2 regions of the Ectothiorhodospira sp. PHS-1 genome follow, and region 1 is predicted to be linked to the other one. Evidence: predicted binding sites of a transcription regulator. Region 1 holds the regulator's gene; the other holds the start of a gene.
What was found. The regulator FliA, encoded in region 1, starts transcription of late flagellar genes. The targets are predictions, from matches to a motif close to GCTAAAGTTNNNNNNNNNNCNGCCGATA.

Region 2: a site for FliA is predicted at 2,629-2,656, ahead of flgM (flagellar biosynthesis anti-sigma factor FlgM). Genes of this name have one in related genera too.

Annotation. Positions count from the first base shown of each region.
Region 1 is NZ_AGBG01000007.1:58,205-66,136, reverse strand. Features, by position in the region: gene flhA (flagellar biosynthesis protein FlhA) at 1-461, shown strand, start outside; gene flhF (flagellar biosynthesis protein FlhF) at 488-1,945, shown strand; gene ECTPHS_RS04590 (MinD/ParA family protein) at 1,953-2,831, shown strand; gene ECTPHS_RS04585 (RNA polymerase sigma factor FliA) at 2,834-3,556, shown strand; gene cheY (chemotaxis response regulator CheY) at 3,646-4,038, shown strand; gene ECTPHS_RS04575 (protein phosphatase CheZ) at 4,047-4,805, shown strand; gene ECTPHS_RS04570 (chemotaxis protein CheA) at 4,908-6,965, shown strand; gene ECTPHS_RS04565 (chemotaxis response regulator protein-glutamate methylesterase) at 7,040-7,932, shown strand, end outside.
Region 2 is NZ_AGBG01000009.1:36,249-44,180, forward strand. Features, by position in the region: gene ECTPHS_RS05595 (protein-glutamate O-methyltransferase CheR) at 1-559, opposite strand, end outside; gene ECTPHS_RS05600 (chemotaxis protein) at 736-1,668, opposite strand; gene flgA (flagellar basal body P-ring formation chaperone FlgA) at 1,949-2,599, shown strand; gene flgM (flagellar biosynthesis anti-sigma factor FlgM) at 2,701-3,009, shown strand; gene ECTPHS_RS05615 (flagella synthesis protein FlgN) at 3,012-3,497, shown strand; gene ECTPHS_RS05620 (flagellar brake protein) at 3,703-4,413, shown strand; gene pufB (light-harvesting antenna LH1, beta subunit) at 4,673-4,810, opposite strand; gene pufA (light-harvesting antenna LH1, alpha subunit) at 4,829-5,029, opposite strand; gene pufA (light-harvesting antenna LH1, alpha subunit) at 5,723-5,929, opposite strand; gene pufB (light-harvesting antenna LH1, beta subunit) at 6,008-6,157, opposite strand; gene ECTPHS_RS05645 (BCD family MFS transporter) at 6,428-7,870, opposite strand; gene bchL (ferredoxin:protochlorophyllide reductase (ATP-dependent) iron-sulfur ATP-binding protein) at 7,917-7,932, opposite strand, start outside.

The DNA of each region.
Region 1 (7,932 bases):
CGGAGCAGATCCCGGTACGGGACATGCGCACCATCGCCGAAACATTGGCGGAACATGGTGCCAAGAGTCAGGATCCTGACGCATTGACGGCCGCGGTCCGGGTCTCCCTGTCGCGGGCCATTGTCCAGAATATCGTGGGAACCGCGTCGGAACTGCCTTTGCTGGCCATTGATCCAGCGTTGGAACAGATATTGCAAAAATCCTCACAGGGAGGCAGCGGCGCAGGACTCGGGATCGAACCCGGACTGGCCGAACGTCTGCAGCGTTCCATCGCAGAGGCCTCCCAGCGTCAGGAGATGTCGGGCGAACCTTCTGTGTTGGTGGTGTCGCCGGACATCCGGCCCTGGATGTCCCGCTGGCTGCGTTCGGCGGTACGCGGGCTCCATGTCCTGGCCTACACGGAAATACCGGACAGCAAGCAGATCCGGGTGGTGGCCACCGTCGGTAGGGAAACGGGGTAGTGCAACGGGGATAACGGGTTACCGTCATGAAGATAAAACGCTATTTTGCACCGGATATGCGCCAGGCCATCCGCCTGGTGCGGGAGAAACAGGGACCGGATGCGGTGATCCTTTCCAGCCGCAGCGTGGAGGGCGGCATCGAGTTGATCGCTGCCATGGACTATGACGAGGAAGCGGTATTGGAGATGGCTGCGCAGTCGAGCGAGCCGGTGTCCAGGCCCGCCTCGTTGTCCAGATCCTCGTCGCTTGCCGCCGATCGGCCGGCCTCTCCCATCGCGGGACCGGACCCGGATGCGGAGAGTGACTTGTCCGCGACCCTCGCATCCAGGGAAAATGTGTGCGTCCCCACCGGGGAGTTCCCGCCCCTGCGCGCTCGTCGTGATGATGGCTGGGCGGAAGAGGGGCTGCCGGCCCTGCTGACGCCAGTGGTCGAACCGCCGCCGTCTTCGCCCACGGAACCCGCCCCCTCGAAGCCGTCGAAGGCCAGGAAAGTCGCGAATATTGAATGGTCCCAGGAGCCTACGCTGCTGGCCATGCAGAAAGAAATTCAAGGGTTGCGCGCCATGCTGCAGGACCAGCTTGCCAGTCTGGCGGGCCAGGAGTTCATGCGCCGTGATCCGGAGCGGGCCGGCGTGGTGGCACGGTTGCAGCGTATGGGGCTGGAGCCGGAACTGGCCAAGGAGATTGCCCTGGCCATCAGCCATCCCGAGGATCCCGCGGAGGCCTGGCAGGAGGCCTTGACCCAGTTGTCCGGTCGCCTGGCGGTGACCCCGGACGGCATCCTGGATCAGGCCGGCATCATCACGCTGGTGGGTCCGAGCGGCGTTGGGAAGACTACGACGGTGGCCAAGCTGGCGGCGTTACAGAGCCTCAGGCACGGCCATGATTCGGTGGCCCTGATCACCACGGATGCTTATCGTATCGGCGCTCATCGTCAGTTGCAGACCTTTGGTCAGATCCTTGAGGTTCCCGTCTATCTGGCGCAGACAGCGCGCCAGTTGGGCGATATGCTAGAGGGGTTGAAATCCAAGCGACTGGTCATCATTGATACGGCGGGTACCAATCAGCGGGATATGAAACTGCTGGCCGAACTGGAATCCCTGACGGCGCTGCCTTCCGCCAGGACGCTGCTGGTGATGGCCGCCAATGTGCAGAAAGCCGTGATGACGGAGACCGTGAAATCCTTTGCCCGATTGCAGCCGGAGGGATGCGTACTGACCAAGGTGGATGAAGCCACTTCGCTGGGCGAGGCCCTGTCGACCCTGATTCGGGCCGGCTTGCCGCTGACCTTCGTCAGCGAGGGTCAGCGCATCCCTGACGACCTGCGTCCGGCCCGCGCCGCCCGACTGGTGGCCACTGCCGCCAGAATGGTGGATGCGGGTGTCGAGCGGGCGGATGCCCGTCAGGCCCAGATGGTTTCTCCCATGTTCCGTGAGCCCATCAACCAGCCCAACGCCAGGTATGTCCATGCCTCCAGCCAGTGAGCCCAATATGGCCCGGTTATCCTCGACGGCGGATGCAGTGTCCCCCGTGCGCGTGCTGGCGGTGTCCAGCGGCAAGGGCGGGGTGGGCAAGACCAATGTGTCGGTGAACCTCTCCGCAGCCCTGGCTCAGGGCGGCAAGCGGGTGATGCTGCTGGATGCGGATCTGGGACTGGCCAACGTGGACGTGCTGCTGGGGTTGCAGCCCAAGGCCAACCTGTATCATGTGCTCAACGGCGAGAACACGCTGGAAGAGGTGTTGCTGGAAGGCCCCTCCGGCATGCTGATCGTACCGGCGGCCTCGGGCATCGCCCGCATGGCGGATCTGGAGCCGGCGCAGCATGTCGGTATCATCCGTGCCTTCAGCGGGTTGTCCCAGCCCCTGGATGTGCTGGTGGTGGATACCGCGGCCGGCCTGCATGACAGCGTGACCCGGTTTTGCCGGGCGGCCCAGGAAGTGCTGGTGGTGGTGTGCGACGAGCCGGCCTCCATCACTGATGCCTATGCCCTGATCAAGGTATTGCACCGGGATCACGGCCTGATGCGGTTTCGCATCCTGGCCAACATGGTCCGCAACGACAATGAGGACGAAGGACGGAGCCTGTTTCGTAAGTTGGTGTCCGTCTGCGATCGTTTTCTGGAGGACGTGATCCTCGATTACATCGGCGCAATTCCTCATGACGACCTGTTGCGCAAGGCCGTGCAGCGCCGGCAGACCGTGCTGGAGGCCTATCCCTCCAGTCCCTCGGCCCGCGCCTTTCGCGCCATTGCCGGTCGCATCGATCAATGGCCCATGCCCCGTAACTCCCGGGGGGGGATCGAATTCTTTGTGGAAAGGTTGATCAATAGCGGTCGAAACGACCTGGAGCCAGTCACATCAGTGTCATAGCCATGTATGCCAGCGCGGAGTCAGACCATACTCGACTGGTGGATGAGCATGTCGCCCTGGTCAAGCGAATCGCTTACCATCTGCTCGCCCGCCTGCCTGCCAACGTGCAGGTGGAAGACCTGATCCAGTCCGGGGTCATCGGTCTGCTGGAGGCTGCCCATCACTATGACCCTTCCCAGGGGGCCAGTTTCGAGACCTATGCCGGTATCCGGATCCGTGGCGCCATGCTGGACGAGGTCCGTCGCAGTGACTGGACCCCCCGCTCCGTGCATCGCAATGCCCGGCGCATCAGCGAGGTAATCCGGGAAATTGAAAACCGGGAAGGGCGCGAGGCTAGCGGTGCGGAAATCGCGGCCGCCCTGGAGGTGGACCTGGATACCTATCACGACATGCTGCGGGATGCCGTCGGCAGCCGGGTGCTGGGTTTTGACGATCTTTGTGATGGGGATGGCGATGTGGACAATTTCCTCCCTGCCCAGGGGCTGACGCCCCTGGAGTCCATCACCCGAATGGACTTTCACACTGCCCTGGCCGAGCATGTCAATACCTTGCCAGAGCGGGAGCGTTTGATCCTTTCGCTGTATTATGATGACGAACTGAACCTGCGGGAGATCGGTGAAGTGCTCGGTGTCAGTGAGTCCCGGGTCTGCCAGATCCATGGTCAGGCGCTGCTTCGTCTCCGGGCCCGCATGGCCGATTGGGTGGCCGACGGGGAGCGGGTCTGATTCCGCCTTGCCGGTGGAATTGATTTTTGAATGCCGAAGCGCCCCGGTAGGGGATCCTTCTTCGGTGTGTGTTTAATCGGGAGGTTATTGTGGACAAGAACATGAAGATCCTCATCGTGGATGATTTTTCCACGATGCGCCGCATTATCAAGAATTTGCTGCGGGATCTTGGATACAACAATACCGCCGAAGCCGATGACGGCAATACTGCGCTGCCCATGCTGCAGAACGGTAACTATGACTTCCTGGTCACCGACTGGAACATGCCCGGCATGCCCGGCATCGATCTTCTGCGGGCTGTGCGTGCCGATCCCCGCCTCAAGGACATGCCCGTCCTCATGGTGACGGCGGAAGCCAAGCGTGAGCAGATTGTGGAAGCGGCCCAGGCCGGCGTCAATGGCTACATCGTCAAACCTTTCACCGCAGAAACCCTGAAGGAGAAGATCAATAAGATCTTCGAGCGGCTTCAGGAAAAAGGGTGAGCAACGTCATGGAGAATCAGGAAGACGGTAAAGAAGCCCTGTTCAGGCAGCAGCAGCTGGAACGCGCCCGTGAGCTGGTCACGCTCATGGAGTCGGGAGACGAGGAAGGGGCAGGGCGACTCATCGAGGAGATGGGGCGTATGCACGAGAGTCTGCTGTTCCAGGAACTGGGCAAGCTGACCCGGGATCTGCACGAGGCTCTGAACAGCTTCCGTCTGGACTCCCGGCTCTCCGAACTGACGCATCAGGACATCCCCGATGCCAAGGAACGTCTGAACTACGTGGTCGCCATGACCGATCAGGCAGCCCATCGCACCCTCAATGCCGTGGAGGATGCCTTGCCGGTCTCGGAAATGCTGGCTGAGCGCGCTCGCACATTGGCGGCCGACTGGGCCCGCTTCCGTCAGCGGGAAATGTCCGTGGACGAGTTCCGGTCGGTGAGCCAGGCCCTGGCCGATTTTCTCCAGGATACGGAACGGGACGCGGAGATCCTGCGCGGCCAGCTGTCGGAAGTGCTGATGGCCCAGGATTTCCAGGATCTCACAGGGCAGGTCATTCGTCGTGTCATGACCCTGGTACAGGACCTGGAGGATAACCTGGTGGGGCTGGTGCGCATTTCCGGCAAGCGCCTGTCCACGCCGGAGGGCAAGGACAGGGAAGCGGACATTCAGCCGGGTGGTCCCGCAGTCAAGGGGACTTCGGACCATGGCGACGTGGTGAAAAGCCAGGACGATGTGGATGACCTGCTGTCCAGTCTTGGATTCTAAGGCCGGACCTGTCATCGGAGCCTCCGCCGGTTTCAGGTTTTGCCGTTCCGGCCGCCAAACCGGAGTATCAGGGTGCGTTTGCACCGGGCGTGAGAGACGGACATGAGTCTGGATACCGACGACGAAATCCTGCAGGACTTTTTGGTTGAGGCCGGTGAATTGCTGGAGGGTCTGAGCGAGCAGCTGGTGCAGCTGGAGCAGACCCCCAGCGACAAGGACCTGCTCAATGCGGTCTTTCGCAGCTTTCATACCATTAAGGGTGGGGCCGGATTCCTGAGTCTGGACAACCTGGTCAAGATCTGCCATCGCGCGGAGGATGTCTTCAACCTGCTGCGTCAGGGCCAGCGCAGTGTGGACAGCAACCTGATGGATATCATTCTTCAGGTGGTTGATGTGCTGAACCGGATGTTCGACGAGGTGCGCTCCGGCACGCAACCGGCACCCGCGCCGGATCAGCTGATGGCGGCCCTGGAACCCCTGGCGCTACCCGAGGGAGAGGAAGAGGCATCGGTGCCGCCCCCTCCGGTTGTCCCCGTGGCACCCGAGCCTCCGCCCCCGCCCGCATCGCCATCGGGGGAACTGCAGGGGGGCGATATCACGGATGAGGAGTTTGAGGCCCTGCTGGACGCCTTGCAGGACCAGAAGCAGAATGGCGGTCCGCGGCCGATCCCGGCCGCGCCACCACCACCCGTGTCCGGTGGCCAGGAGCAGGCGGGTGGCGACACCATCAGCGATGAAGAATTCGACCAGCTTCTGGACGAACTGCAGGGCAGGAGGCCGGGTTCGGCCGCTACCCAGCCGGCATCCCCCCAGGGAGCGGGGGACATCATCACCGATGACGAGTTCGAAAACCTGCTGGACAATCTCCATGGCAAGGGGGCGGCGCCTAAACCCGTGATACCGGCCGGCGCGCCGTCGCTTTCTGCCGCCAGACCTGCACCGGCGGAGACGCCGGTCGGTGGCGTCGACAAGGGAGCCAAGCCGGCCGCTCTGGCCGACACGTCGGTCCGGGTGGATACCAAACGTCTGGATGACATCATGAATCTGGTGGGGGAACTGGTGCTGGTGCGCAACCGCCTGGCGACCCTGCGCTCCCGGATGCGGGATGAACAGGTATCCAAGGCCGTGACCAATTTGGATGTGGTCACGGCGGATTTGCAAGCCGCGGTGATGAAGACCCGGATGCAGCCGATCAAGAAGGTGTTTGGGCGTTTTCCCCGGGTGGTCCGGGATCTGGCCCGCAGTCTGAAAAAGGAGGTCAACCTGGAGCTGTGGGGGGAGGACACCGATCTTGACAAGAATCTGGTGGAGGCCTTGGCAGACCCCCTGGTGCATCTGGTGCGAAATGCGGTCGATCACGGCATCGAGTCGCCGGAGGAGCGCCTGGCCGCCGGTAAGCCCCGTGCCGGTCATGTGGTCCTGTCCGCGGCCCAGGAGGGTGATCATATCCTGCTGACCATCTCCGATGACGGCAAGGGCATGGACCCGGAGGTGTTGCGCGGGAAGGCGGTGGAAAAGGGACTGATGGATGAAGATGCGGCGTCACGGCTTTCCGATCACGATGCCTTCAATCTCATCTTCAGGGCGGGATTTTCCACCAAGACCGAGATTTCCGACGTTTCCGGCCGCGGTGTCGGCATGGATGTGGTCAAGACTCGGATTGCCCAGCTCAATGGGCGGGTGGAAGTCACTTCCGAACCGGGTAAGGGCAGTATCCTGAGCATCCGGCTACCGCTGACCCTGGCCATCCTGCCCACCTTGATGGTGGTGCTGGGCCGGCAGCGTTTTGCCCTGCCGTTGGCCAATGTGAGTGAAATTTTCGACCTGGATCTGTCCCGAACCAACCGCGTGGACGACCAGGAGGTCATCATGGTGCGTAATCGCTCCTTGCCGCTTTACTATCTACGGCGGTGGCTTGTGCCCGGCAGCAGCGATGAATACCGGGGCATGGGGCATGTGGTGGTGGTGTTCAGCGGTAATCAGCGCGTGGGCTTTGTGGTGGACAGCCTGATCGGCCAGGAAGAGGTGGTCATCAAGCCCCTGGGCGATATGCTGCACGGCGTTCCCGGTCTGGCGGGTGCGACCATCACCGGCGATGGGGGCATTGCGCTGATTCTTGACGTACCTGGGCTTTTGAAGAATTACGCCAGAAGGCATTGATCTGATCTGCTCTCGCAACATCCCGATCAATCCGGACGCGAGGGCCCATGACCTGAAAAAGATGGAGAGACTTGATGGCGGTTCGCGTGCTGGTGGTGGACGATTCCGGATTTTTCCGGCGCCGCATCGTGGAAATCCTGAATGCCGATCCGTCCATTGAGGTGGTGGGGACCGCCGGCAACGGCCAGGAGGCGGTGGAACTGGCCGCCAGTCTGAGCCCGGACGTGATTACCATGGATATCGAGATGCCGGTGATGGACGGCATCACCGCCGTCAGGCGCATCATGGCCCGTCGTCCGGTACCGATCCTCATGTTTTCCTCCATCACCACCGAAGGGGCCAAGGCCACCCTGGACGCCCTGGAGGCCGGGGCGGTGGACTTCCTGCCGAAGAAATTCGAGGAGATTGCCCGTGACCAGGAGCACGCCAAGGAAGTGCTGCGCCGCCGCGTCAAGGCGGTCGGACGGCGGCGCTTCTCCCAGCCCACGACCTCGACACCGGCTGTTGCCACCTCGTTAGCCGCCGGTTCTCGCCCGGCATCGGCCGCGTCGCCGTCGGGCAGATCGGTGACGGCCGCGCCGCCGGCCATCCCTGCGGCACCCCGATCCTCAAGGAGTGTCGCGGATCGCACACCCGTTCAACTGCGGGATTTCCGTGTGGTTCTCATCGGAACCTCGACGGGAGGACCGTTGGCACTGCAGAAGGTGCTGTCGGAACTGCCCGCCCATTTTCCACTTCCGTTGTTGTTGGTACAGCACATGCCGGGCACCTTCACCCCGGCCTTTGCCCAGCGCCTGGATCAGTTGTGCCGGATCCGGGTCAAGGAGGCAGTCGATGGTGATGTGCTGACTCCGGGGCTGGCCCTGCTGGCCCCCGGCGGCAAACAGATGCTGGTGGAGGCCCGCGCAGGCCAGCAACGGATCAGGATCACCGAAAGCGCACCCGAACAACACTATCGCCCCAGCGT
Region 2 (7,932 bases), on a different contig from region 1:
ACCAGCGATCGCCATTCTGCACGAAGAAACGTTGGCGTCGCTCAAGGGACAGGCCGCGGGCGACGGCCAGGGAATCGTAGCTGGCCTCGCGCGCTTCCTTGAGCACCGCGCCGGAGATGTCCGTGCCCAGGATCTGCACATCCCGCAGGCTGCCGGGGCGGGATTGCTGGTATTCACTGAACCCCATGCTGATGGAATAGGCTTCCTGTCCGGATGAGCAGGCGGCAGACCAGATGCGCGGGGCGTATCCCGCCCCCTTCTGCTTTGCCAGTTCCGGATAGATCTGGTTCTTGAGGATCTCAAAGGGAAACACGTCCCGAAACCAGTAGGTTTCGTTGGTGGTCATGGCCTCGATCATCCGCTCTCGCAGCCCGGGATTCCGCCCCAGCTTGAGCTGCCTGAGCAGCTCGCTCACGGAAGAAACCGAGAACTCGCCCATGAGCCGCGACAGGCGGCTGTTCACCAGATAGTGCTTGTTTTCCCCCAGGACCAGTCCACAGGACTTCTCCAGAAACAGCCTGAAATCCTCGTAATCCTGAGATTCGATAGGGCCTGACAAGGTGGTTTCCTGTTATGGATCAATCTTTCGTTATAGGGCTCAAGCCATCGAAAAGCGCAACGGATGGCACCCACAGTATACCCTCGAGAGTCCCCAAAGGGGGCAATGGCACACTGCCGTTCAAGGGGAACGCAATGACCGCCGGGCGGCATGATCCTGCCGGCCGCGCTTATATATCATTCCACGGCATCATCCGCCTGCAGGTATCCCAACACGACCTCCGCCAGTTCATCCGGACTGAACTTGGGCAGAAAACGGTTGGCTCCCGCCCTGCGGACCAGGGTCTCATTGAAGGTTCCGCTCAGGGAGGAATGCAGCACCACGTGGAGTTTCGACAAGGCCGGCTCCTTGCGGATGGTGGAGGACAGCGTGTAACCATCCATCTCTGGCATCTCGATATCCGAGATCACCATCCCGATCTGTTGCTCGATGGGGCCCTGGGCAGCCAGTTCCATCAACTTGTCCAGCGCCTGCCTGCCGTCGTTCACCACCACGGATTCCACGCCCATCTGGGTCAGGGCGCGCACGATCTGCCTGCGCGCCACCGCGGAGTCGTCAGCGACCAGGGCACGGCGTACCTTGCCCCCTTCCTGAATGTTGGACAACAGCGAGTCACTGACGTCCCTTGCCGGACCGGTGATCATCTCCAGCACCTTTTCCACGTCGATGATCTCCACCAGACGATTATCGACCTGGGTCACGGCCGTCAGGAAACTGTCCTTGTGCGTGCCCCGGGGAGGTGGATGAATCTGATCCCAGTTGAGGTTGATGATGCGATCCACCGACGCCACCAGAAGCCCCTGCACGGAACGGTTGAACTCCGTGAGAATGACGAAGGACCCGCTCTCCCTGGAGGGAACCGGGGGCATGCCCAGTGCCTGGGCCAGATCGACCACGGACACCGTCTTGCCACGCAACGTGGCCACGCCGCGGATGATGGGGTGGGCGCTGGGAAGCCGGCTCAAGGCGGGACAGGTGATGACCTCGCGTACCTTGAATACATTGATGGCAAACAACTGACGGGTGCCCAGAGTGAAGAGGAGCAGTTCCAGACGATTCTGCCCCACCATTTGGGTCCGACGATCGACGTCATCCAGCAAGCTGCTCATCAGGCTCTCCCGCGGGTATCAGCAGATCATACCTGCTCATTCAGGAGTATGATCGGCTCCGACAAAGATTTCTTGAAATTTTTCTGGCCCTCATCTTGCACAATATCTCCCCAGGGACATCATGCGCCACAGATCCGGCGCTTCTTGAAATACCCCCGGGTATAGGTGATGAACCATCCAGCGAGGTAGCATTAAGATGTTTTTCAGCTTCCGCAAGTGCCGCAACGGGATCCTCCTAAGTTTGTTCGCGGGTGTGCTGATCTGCGCCCCCACCAATCTCATGGCGGTCGAAACGCAGTCGCACGACAGTATTTTGACGGCTGCAGGCGCGTTCCTCGGTCAACAGGCACGCGCCCATCACGGCGAGCATGTGGATGTGCGTATCAACCGGGGTTCACTAGACCCGCGTCTGCGACTCAGGGCGTGTGACGGGCCACTGGAAACCTTCCTGCCTCCGGGCACCAGGATGACCGGTCATACCACCGTGGGCATTCGCTGCACCACCCCTTCGCCCTGGAGCCTTTTCGTGCCCATGCAGATTGTCGTCCGTGGCGAGGTCGTGGTTCTGGAAAGAGCCCTGCCTCGAGGCACCCTGATCTCCGAGGGCGACATCCGGCTCGAGTTGCGTGACCTGGGCAGCATGCACGGTGGCTATCTCACCGACCCCACGGCGGTCACCAACATGGTCCTCAGACGAGCCTTGCCCGCCGGTACTGCCCTGAGCCCCCAGATGGTCGAGCCCCAGCGACTGGTGCAGCGAGGGCAGAAAGTCATGCTGGTGGCGCAAAATACCGCCATCTCCGTGCGCATGGAGGGACAGGCGCTCGCGGACGGCGCCTATGGTGACTGGGTTCAGGTTCGCAATCTGTCCTCCCGGCGCATTGTGGAAGGTCGAGTGCTGTCAGCCGGGGTGGTGGGTGTTAGTATGTGAGTCAAATTGCACTGACTGCCCCTACTACCCCTAAAGAAACCCGCGAATCGGCCGATACGATTTCTAAGAAGTGGCCGTTCAGTGCACGCGAGGAACGCAATATGTCCATCGACATCAAGAATTTAACCCAGACTCAGCCGCGCAGCGCCGGGGAGAGCCGTGGTGCCTCCGACGTGGCCAAAGGCGCGCGCTCGGGCGGTGGCACGGGATTTTCCGGTCCGGTGGGCGACAAGGTCACCCTGACCGAAACCGCCAGGCGTCTGAGCACGCTGGAGCAGAACGTCAGGGCACAGCCCTCCGTCGATCAGGAAAAGGTGGAAGCTATCCGCCAGGCCATCCAGGAAGGGCGGTATGAGGTCAACGCCGAGTCCGTGGCCAACAAGATCCTGAAGACTGAAGACCTGTTCTAGCCATGAACATGCGCTCGTTTCCGGAGCAACTGGATCAGATTCTGACCCATTCGGTGCGGGAGGCCTCTGCCCTGGAACATGCCCTGCAACTGGAAGGACAGGCCCTGAGCACCCGGGACCTGGAAACCCTCAATCTGGCCATCGTTCAAAAACAGCAACAGGTTGAGCGGCTGGAACAACTGACCCGTGATCAGGGTGCCCTTCTCAAGCGGGAGGGCTATGAGAACAATGCCCAGGGCATGGCCCACTGCCTGCGCGACTGGGACGCCGAAGGTGTCCTGGCGCCTATCTGGGACCGACTGGTGGATGTCATGGCGCGCTGCCGGCAACTGAACCTTGCCAACGGCGGTGTGGTGGAAACCAAGCGACGCCATGTGGAACAGGCGTTGCACATCCTGCGAGGCGAGGAAGCCCACACCGAGCTGTACGGCCCCCGAGGACAGGCGACCTCTGCCGGAGCAAATTCCCGCACTATCACCAAAGCCTGACCACTACCCGGACGACATCGCAGCCCCTTGCGCCCGCACGAAAGAGCTGATTCTTTTCCAGACTGTGCTAGCCTCAGTGTAGGCTCCGGAAAAAACATATTCCCGGAGATCTTGGAGCGCGGAGGGTTCGGCCATGAATCAACCCAGCAATCAAGCACTGGTAACCGCTTGCCCACTCATACCTGGAGCGCGGGGCATCCCCATCATGAGACAAGAGAGTGTTGGCACCCTGCTCCGGGATCTTGAAGCACGCCGCGCCTCCATCAGCATACGTTTTGGCCAGGATCAGGAGTTCTATCACAGCACCCTGAACCGCATGGACCCATCGCGCGGCTGGCTTTTCCTGAGTCAATTGACCCCTTACCAGGGCAATCTGCGCATGGCTACCGGGCAGCAGATCCACATGTACGCGGTATTCAATGAGTCCTGCCTGCACTTCCGGGCCGAGGTACTTCACTCCGGGGAGCACGACGGCGAGGCCTTCCACGTGGTCTCCATTCCCACCGAACTGGACAGTGAGCAGAAACGCACCCATTTCCGTGCTCCGATGGATGGCGCCTCGAGCATTCCCGTGACCTTAGTGGACAGGGACGGACGCCAGTTCATCGGCAGTCTGGTGGATATATCACTGGGTGGACTGCGTGCCGTATTCCCGCTCAAGACCCCCATCCATGCCAAGGATCTCCTGACCCTCAGCAAACTCGCCTTTTCGGACATCGAACTTGTCCAGTGCGGCATTCAGGTCCGCTTTGCTTCCGACGACAGGGAAACAGGCGCGAGATTGGTCGGAGGGAGGTTTTATGACCTTTCCCAGGCGGACGAACAGGCATTGCTGCGGACCCTGCTCCTCATGGAACGGGAAAGGGTTCACCAAGGTGAGCCGGAACACAGAATCTTTCATCCCCCCGGGCAGTAGTAGAAAGTCCGTGAAGAATGACGATCGCCTCTCCTGCAGGGCCACGCCCTGTGGGAACTTGGTCTGGGGACGAGAAAGAGAAGCCTGGCGAGGAAACGGACGTACTGGATATAAGACGCGGTAGATATAAAAAAGGAAGGTAGAGGTGCCTGAAGACTCGTATGGCATCGGCCTCTGCAAAGTCACGATGCGACATACTGTTCCGAGTGATTCAGGCTACCTCTACCCGCACTGCAATACTGCAACTGCAAAGACCTTCTTAGTAGAAGGGTCTCCACAGGAACACCAGGAAGTGAGCAGCAGCAGCAATCACCATGAACACGGTGAAGGTGGTCTTGAACTGCTCGTGGAATTCCTTGGCTTGTTCTTCGCTCAGGCCGGAGATGCTGTCATTCATGATCTATATCCTCTCTCGTTACTCAGAAGCTTCAACAGCGCTGGCGTCGAAGGTCAGCGGGTTGTAGTTGTCGTTGGAGTACACAAAAGCGTGCACAGCCAGAGCGACGACGAGAACGGCCATCAGAATGGGCATCAGCCAGGTGCCGGGATTGACCACCAGCCACAGCTTCCAATCGTCTTTGGGATTGCTCGGCTTGCTCGGTCTGTATTCACTCATTGAATTGCCCTCTTGGTTTTATAACCTTGGCCATCATGATGATGACCAGGATGTTTGCAACCACCATTTCTTCAAACGGCCCGGTTGCTTCAAAGTGCCCTTAAACCATTCGCCCAAGTATCAGTAAATCAACTTTACATGACGCATGAAGCGAAAGCTCCCTGATCGGGTTTTATAATTCCGCGTCGGCCCGGGGAAACTTCAGAAACCGGATACCGCTGCGGCATGGATGTAATTCTACGTTGACAGGCTTAAATGTCAAGGCAGCCTGCCACTCTCGGAAAATATTTCATAAAAATAAATAAAAACAATAAAAACAATAACTTAAAACACAAAAACCCAGGTGTGAGCTACCTCTAGACTGCAGGCGCCGGATCTTTTAGTGACACAGATCAGTTTTATAGATACCGACTTTTCATCGCTTTCAAACGGCTTCATGTCAAAGATTTTTCAGTGCAATATGCCCCTACTGAAAATCTAAATAGAACCCCCCTGAAAGCCTTTTTCAGACTTTGTGAGCCATGAAGCGGGAGGCCATATAGACCAGAGGGAAAACGAGCCTGGCAGGTCACGAAAATCGCCCTCGGGGAAAGACTGTCATCGATACCGAACAAAACCGCCCAGAAGACAAAAAAACGGCCGGCGATTTCTCGCCGGCCGTTTTCACCCATACTGAAAATCCAGATCAGCTAATCAGGCAACTTCTTCAGCCTGCACAGTGGTCACATCGCTGCGCAGCGGGTTGTAGTCGTCATTGGCATACACGAAGGCGTGCACAGCCAGGGCCACCACCAGAACGGCCATCAGGATCGGCATCAGCCAAGTGCCGGGGTTGACCACCAGCCACAGCTTCCAGTCGTCGGCGGGGTTGCTGGGCCGCTTTGCTCTATATTCGCTCATTGAAATCACCCTATCAATTAGTTTCGAACTGACACTCACTCTAAAGTGACACGGGATTACCGTGCACCGGTACCGTTCTTAGTAGAACGGTCTCCAGACATAGACGAGGAAGTGAGCAGCAGCGGCCAGAGCCATGAACACGGTGAAGGTGGTCTTGAACTGCTCGTGGAATTCCTTGGCCTGCTCTTCGGTAAGACCGGAAATGCTCTGCACGTATTCGTCGGACATTCAAAGACCCTCCATAGGGTTTGCTGTGACTACTCGAATTCATCGACTCCAGCAGCGGTATTCGCTTCGTAGCCCTGAATCCGGGCTTCAATTCCCTGCCTTGAGTCTGGCTATAAGTCTACGCTGACACATTTCCATGTCAACGGGGGAGAACAGAGTTTCGGAGCAAATGCGACGCTGCCGTTGACCGGGGTCAAGTTTTTCGCCTCCCCTCCTCTCCCCGTTCATAAACCGGAACGGGGAGAGGAGGATAAAGGTTTCAAACCGGCCTCAGACAGTCGGGAAATCGGTCATACCGAACTTACCCTGTGGACCGGTGGCAGGCGGCTCTTCCTTGGCACGCAGCAGAGGAATCATCACCACCAGCACGGCCAGCAGCAAGGCGATCTCCAGATAGTAGACCGCCAGGTATCCGGTGGCCGGCGCCGCCAGGGTCTCTCCCAGCCAGCCGTTGCCCGTGATCCAGCCAACCAGGTCACGGATGGCACCACCCAGGAAAATGGCGCCACCAGCGGCAGTGGCCTGCACCGCACCCCAGGCACCCACCGCCATGCCGCTTTGCTCATTGCGGGCAAACCCCATCATGGCCAGCAGGGTGGAGACTGCAAACAACCCGCCGCCAAAGCCGATCAGGAAGGCACCGACACGGAACACAATGGTGGAGTCCATCGGTACGGCGATCACGACCACGATGAAGGCCAGAACGCCGACTGCGGCCCCCACGGTGGCAATCCTGTAGCAATTGGCGCCGCGGGTCAGCAACCTTGCCGCCAGTGCAAACGCGATCAGCATGCCGGTGGCCCATGTGGCAGTCAGGGTGGTGGTGGCCGCCACCGACATGCCCAGGATCTCGCCGCCGTAGGGTTCCAGCAGGATGTCCTGCATGTTGAACCCGGCGGTTCCCAGGGCGATCACCACCAGCAGGCGGCGAATATGCCCGATGCCGCTGAAGGATCGCCAAGCCTCCATGAAGGGAACACCGGGCTCATGCCTGGCCTTGGCCCGCTGCTGATTGATGGTCTCCTGCTTCCACAGGGCCGCCAGGTTCAGCAGGATGGTCAGCACGGCCACGCCCTGCAGCACTTCGATCAGACGCCCCGGCGTGTAATCGGTCAACAGGAAACCGAAGACGGAGGACGCCAGCACCATGCCCAGCAGCAGCACCACGTACAGCAATGCCACGACACGGGGACGCTGCTCGGGAGCCGCCAGGTCCGTGGCCAGGGCCAGACCGGCGGTCTGGGTCATATGCATGCCCGCCCCCACCAGCAGGAAGGCGATGGCGGCCGACAGCGGCCCCAGGAAGGCCGGTCCGCTGCCGTCCGCCAGTACCAGCAGGGCAAAGGGCATGATGGCCAGGCCGCTGAACTGCAACAGTGTCCCCATCCACAGATAGGGCACCCTCCGCCAGCCGAAAGCGGAGCGGTGATTGTCTGATCGATGCCCCATCAACGCCCGCAAGGGCGCGAACAACAGGGGCAACGACACCATCAAGGCCACGATCCAGGCAGAGACCCCCTGCTCCACCACCATGACCCGGTTCAGGGTCCCGGTGAGCAGTACCATGGACATGGCCACGGCCACCTGGAACAGGGCCAGACGTAATAGCCGCGGCAGCGGCAACTCCTTGGTGGCCGCATCGGCAAACGGCAGGATCTTGGTGCCGAACCGACCGAGCAGCCCCATGAAAGCACCGGATACACCCTTGCTCATCACCAGGACTCCCCGTAGGTGGATTGAACGGATACGTTAGCACTCATCAGTCAAATCCCAGG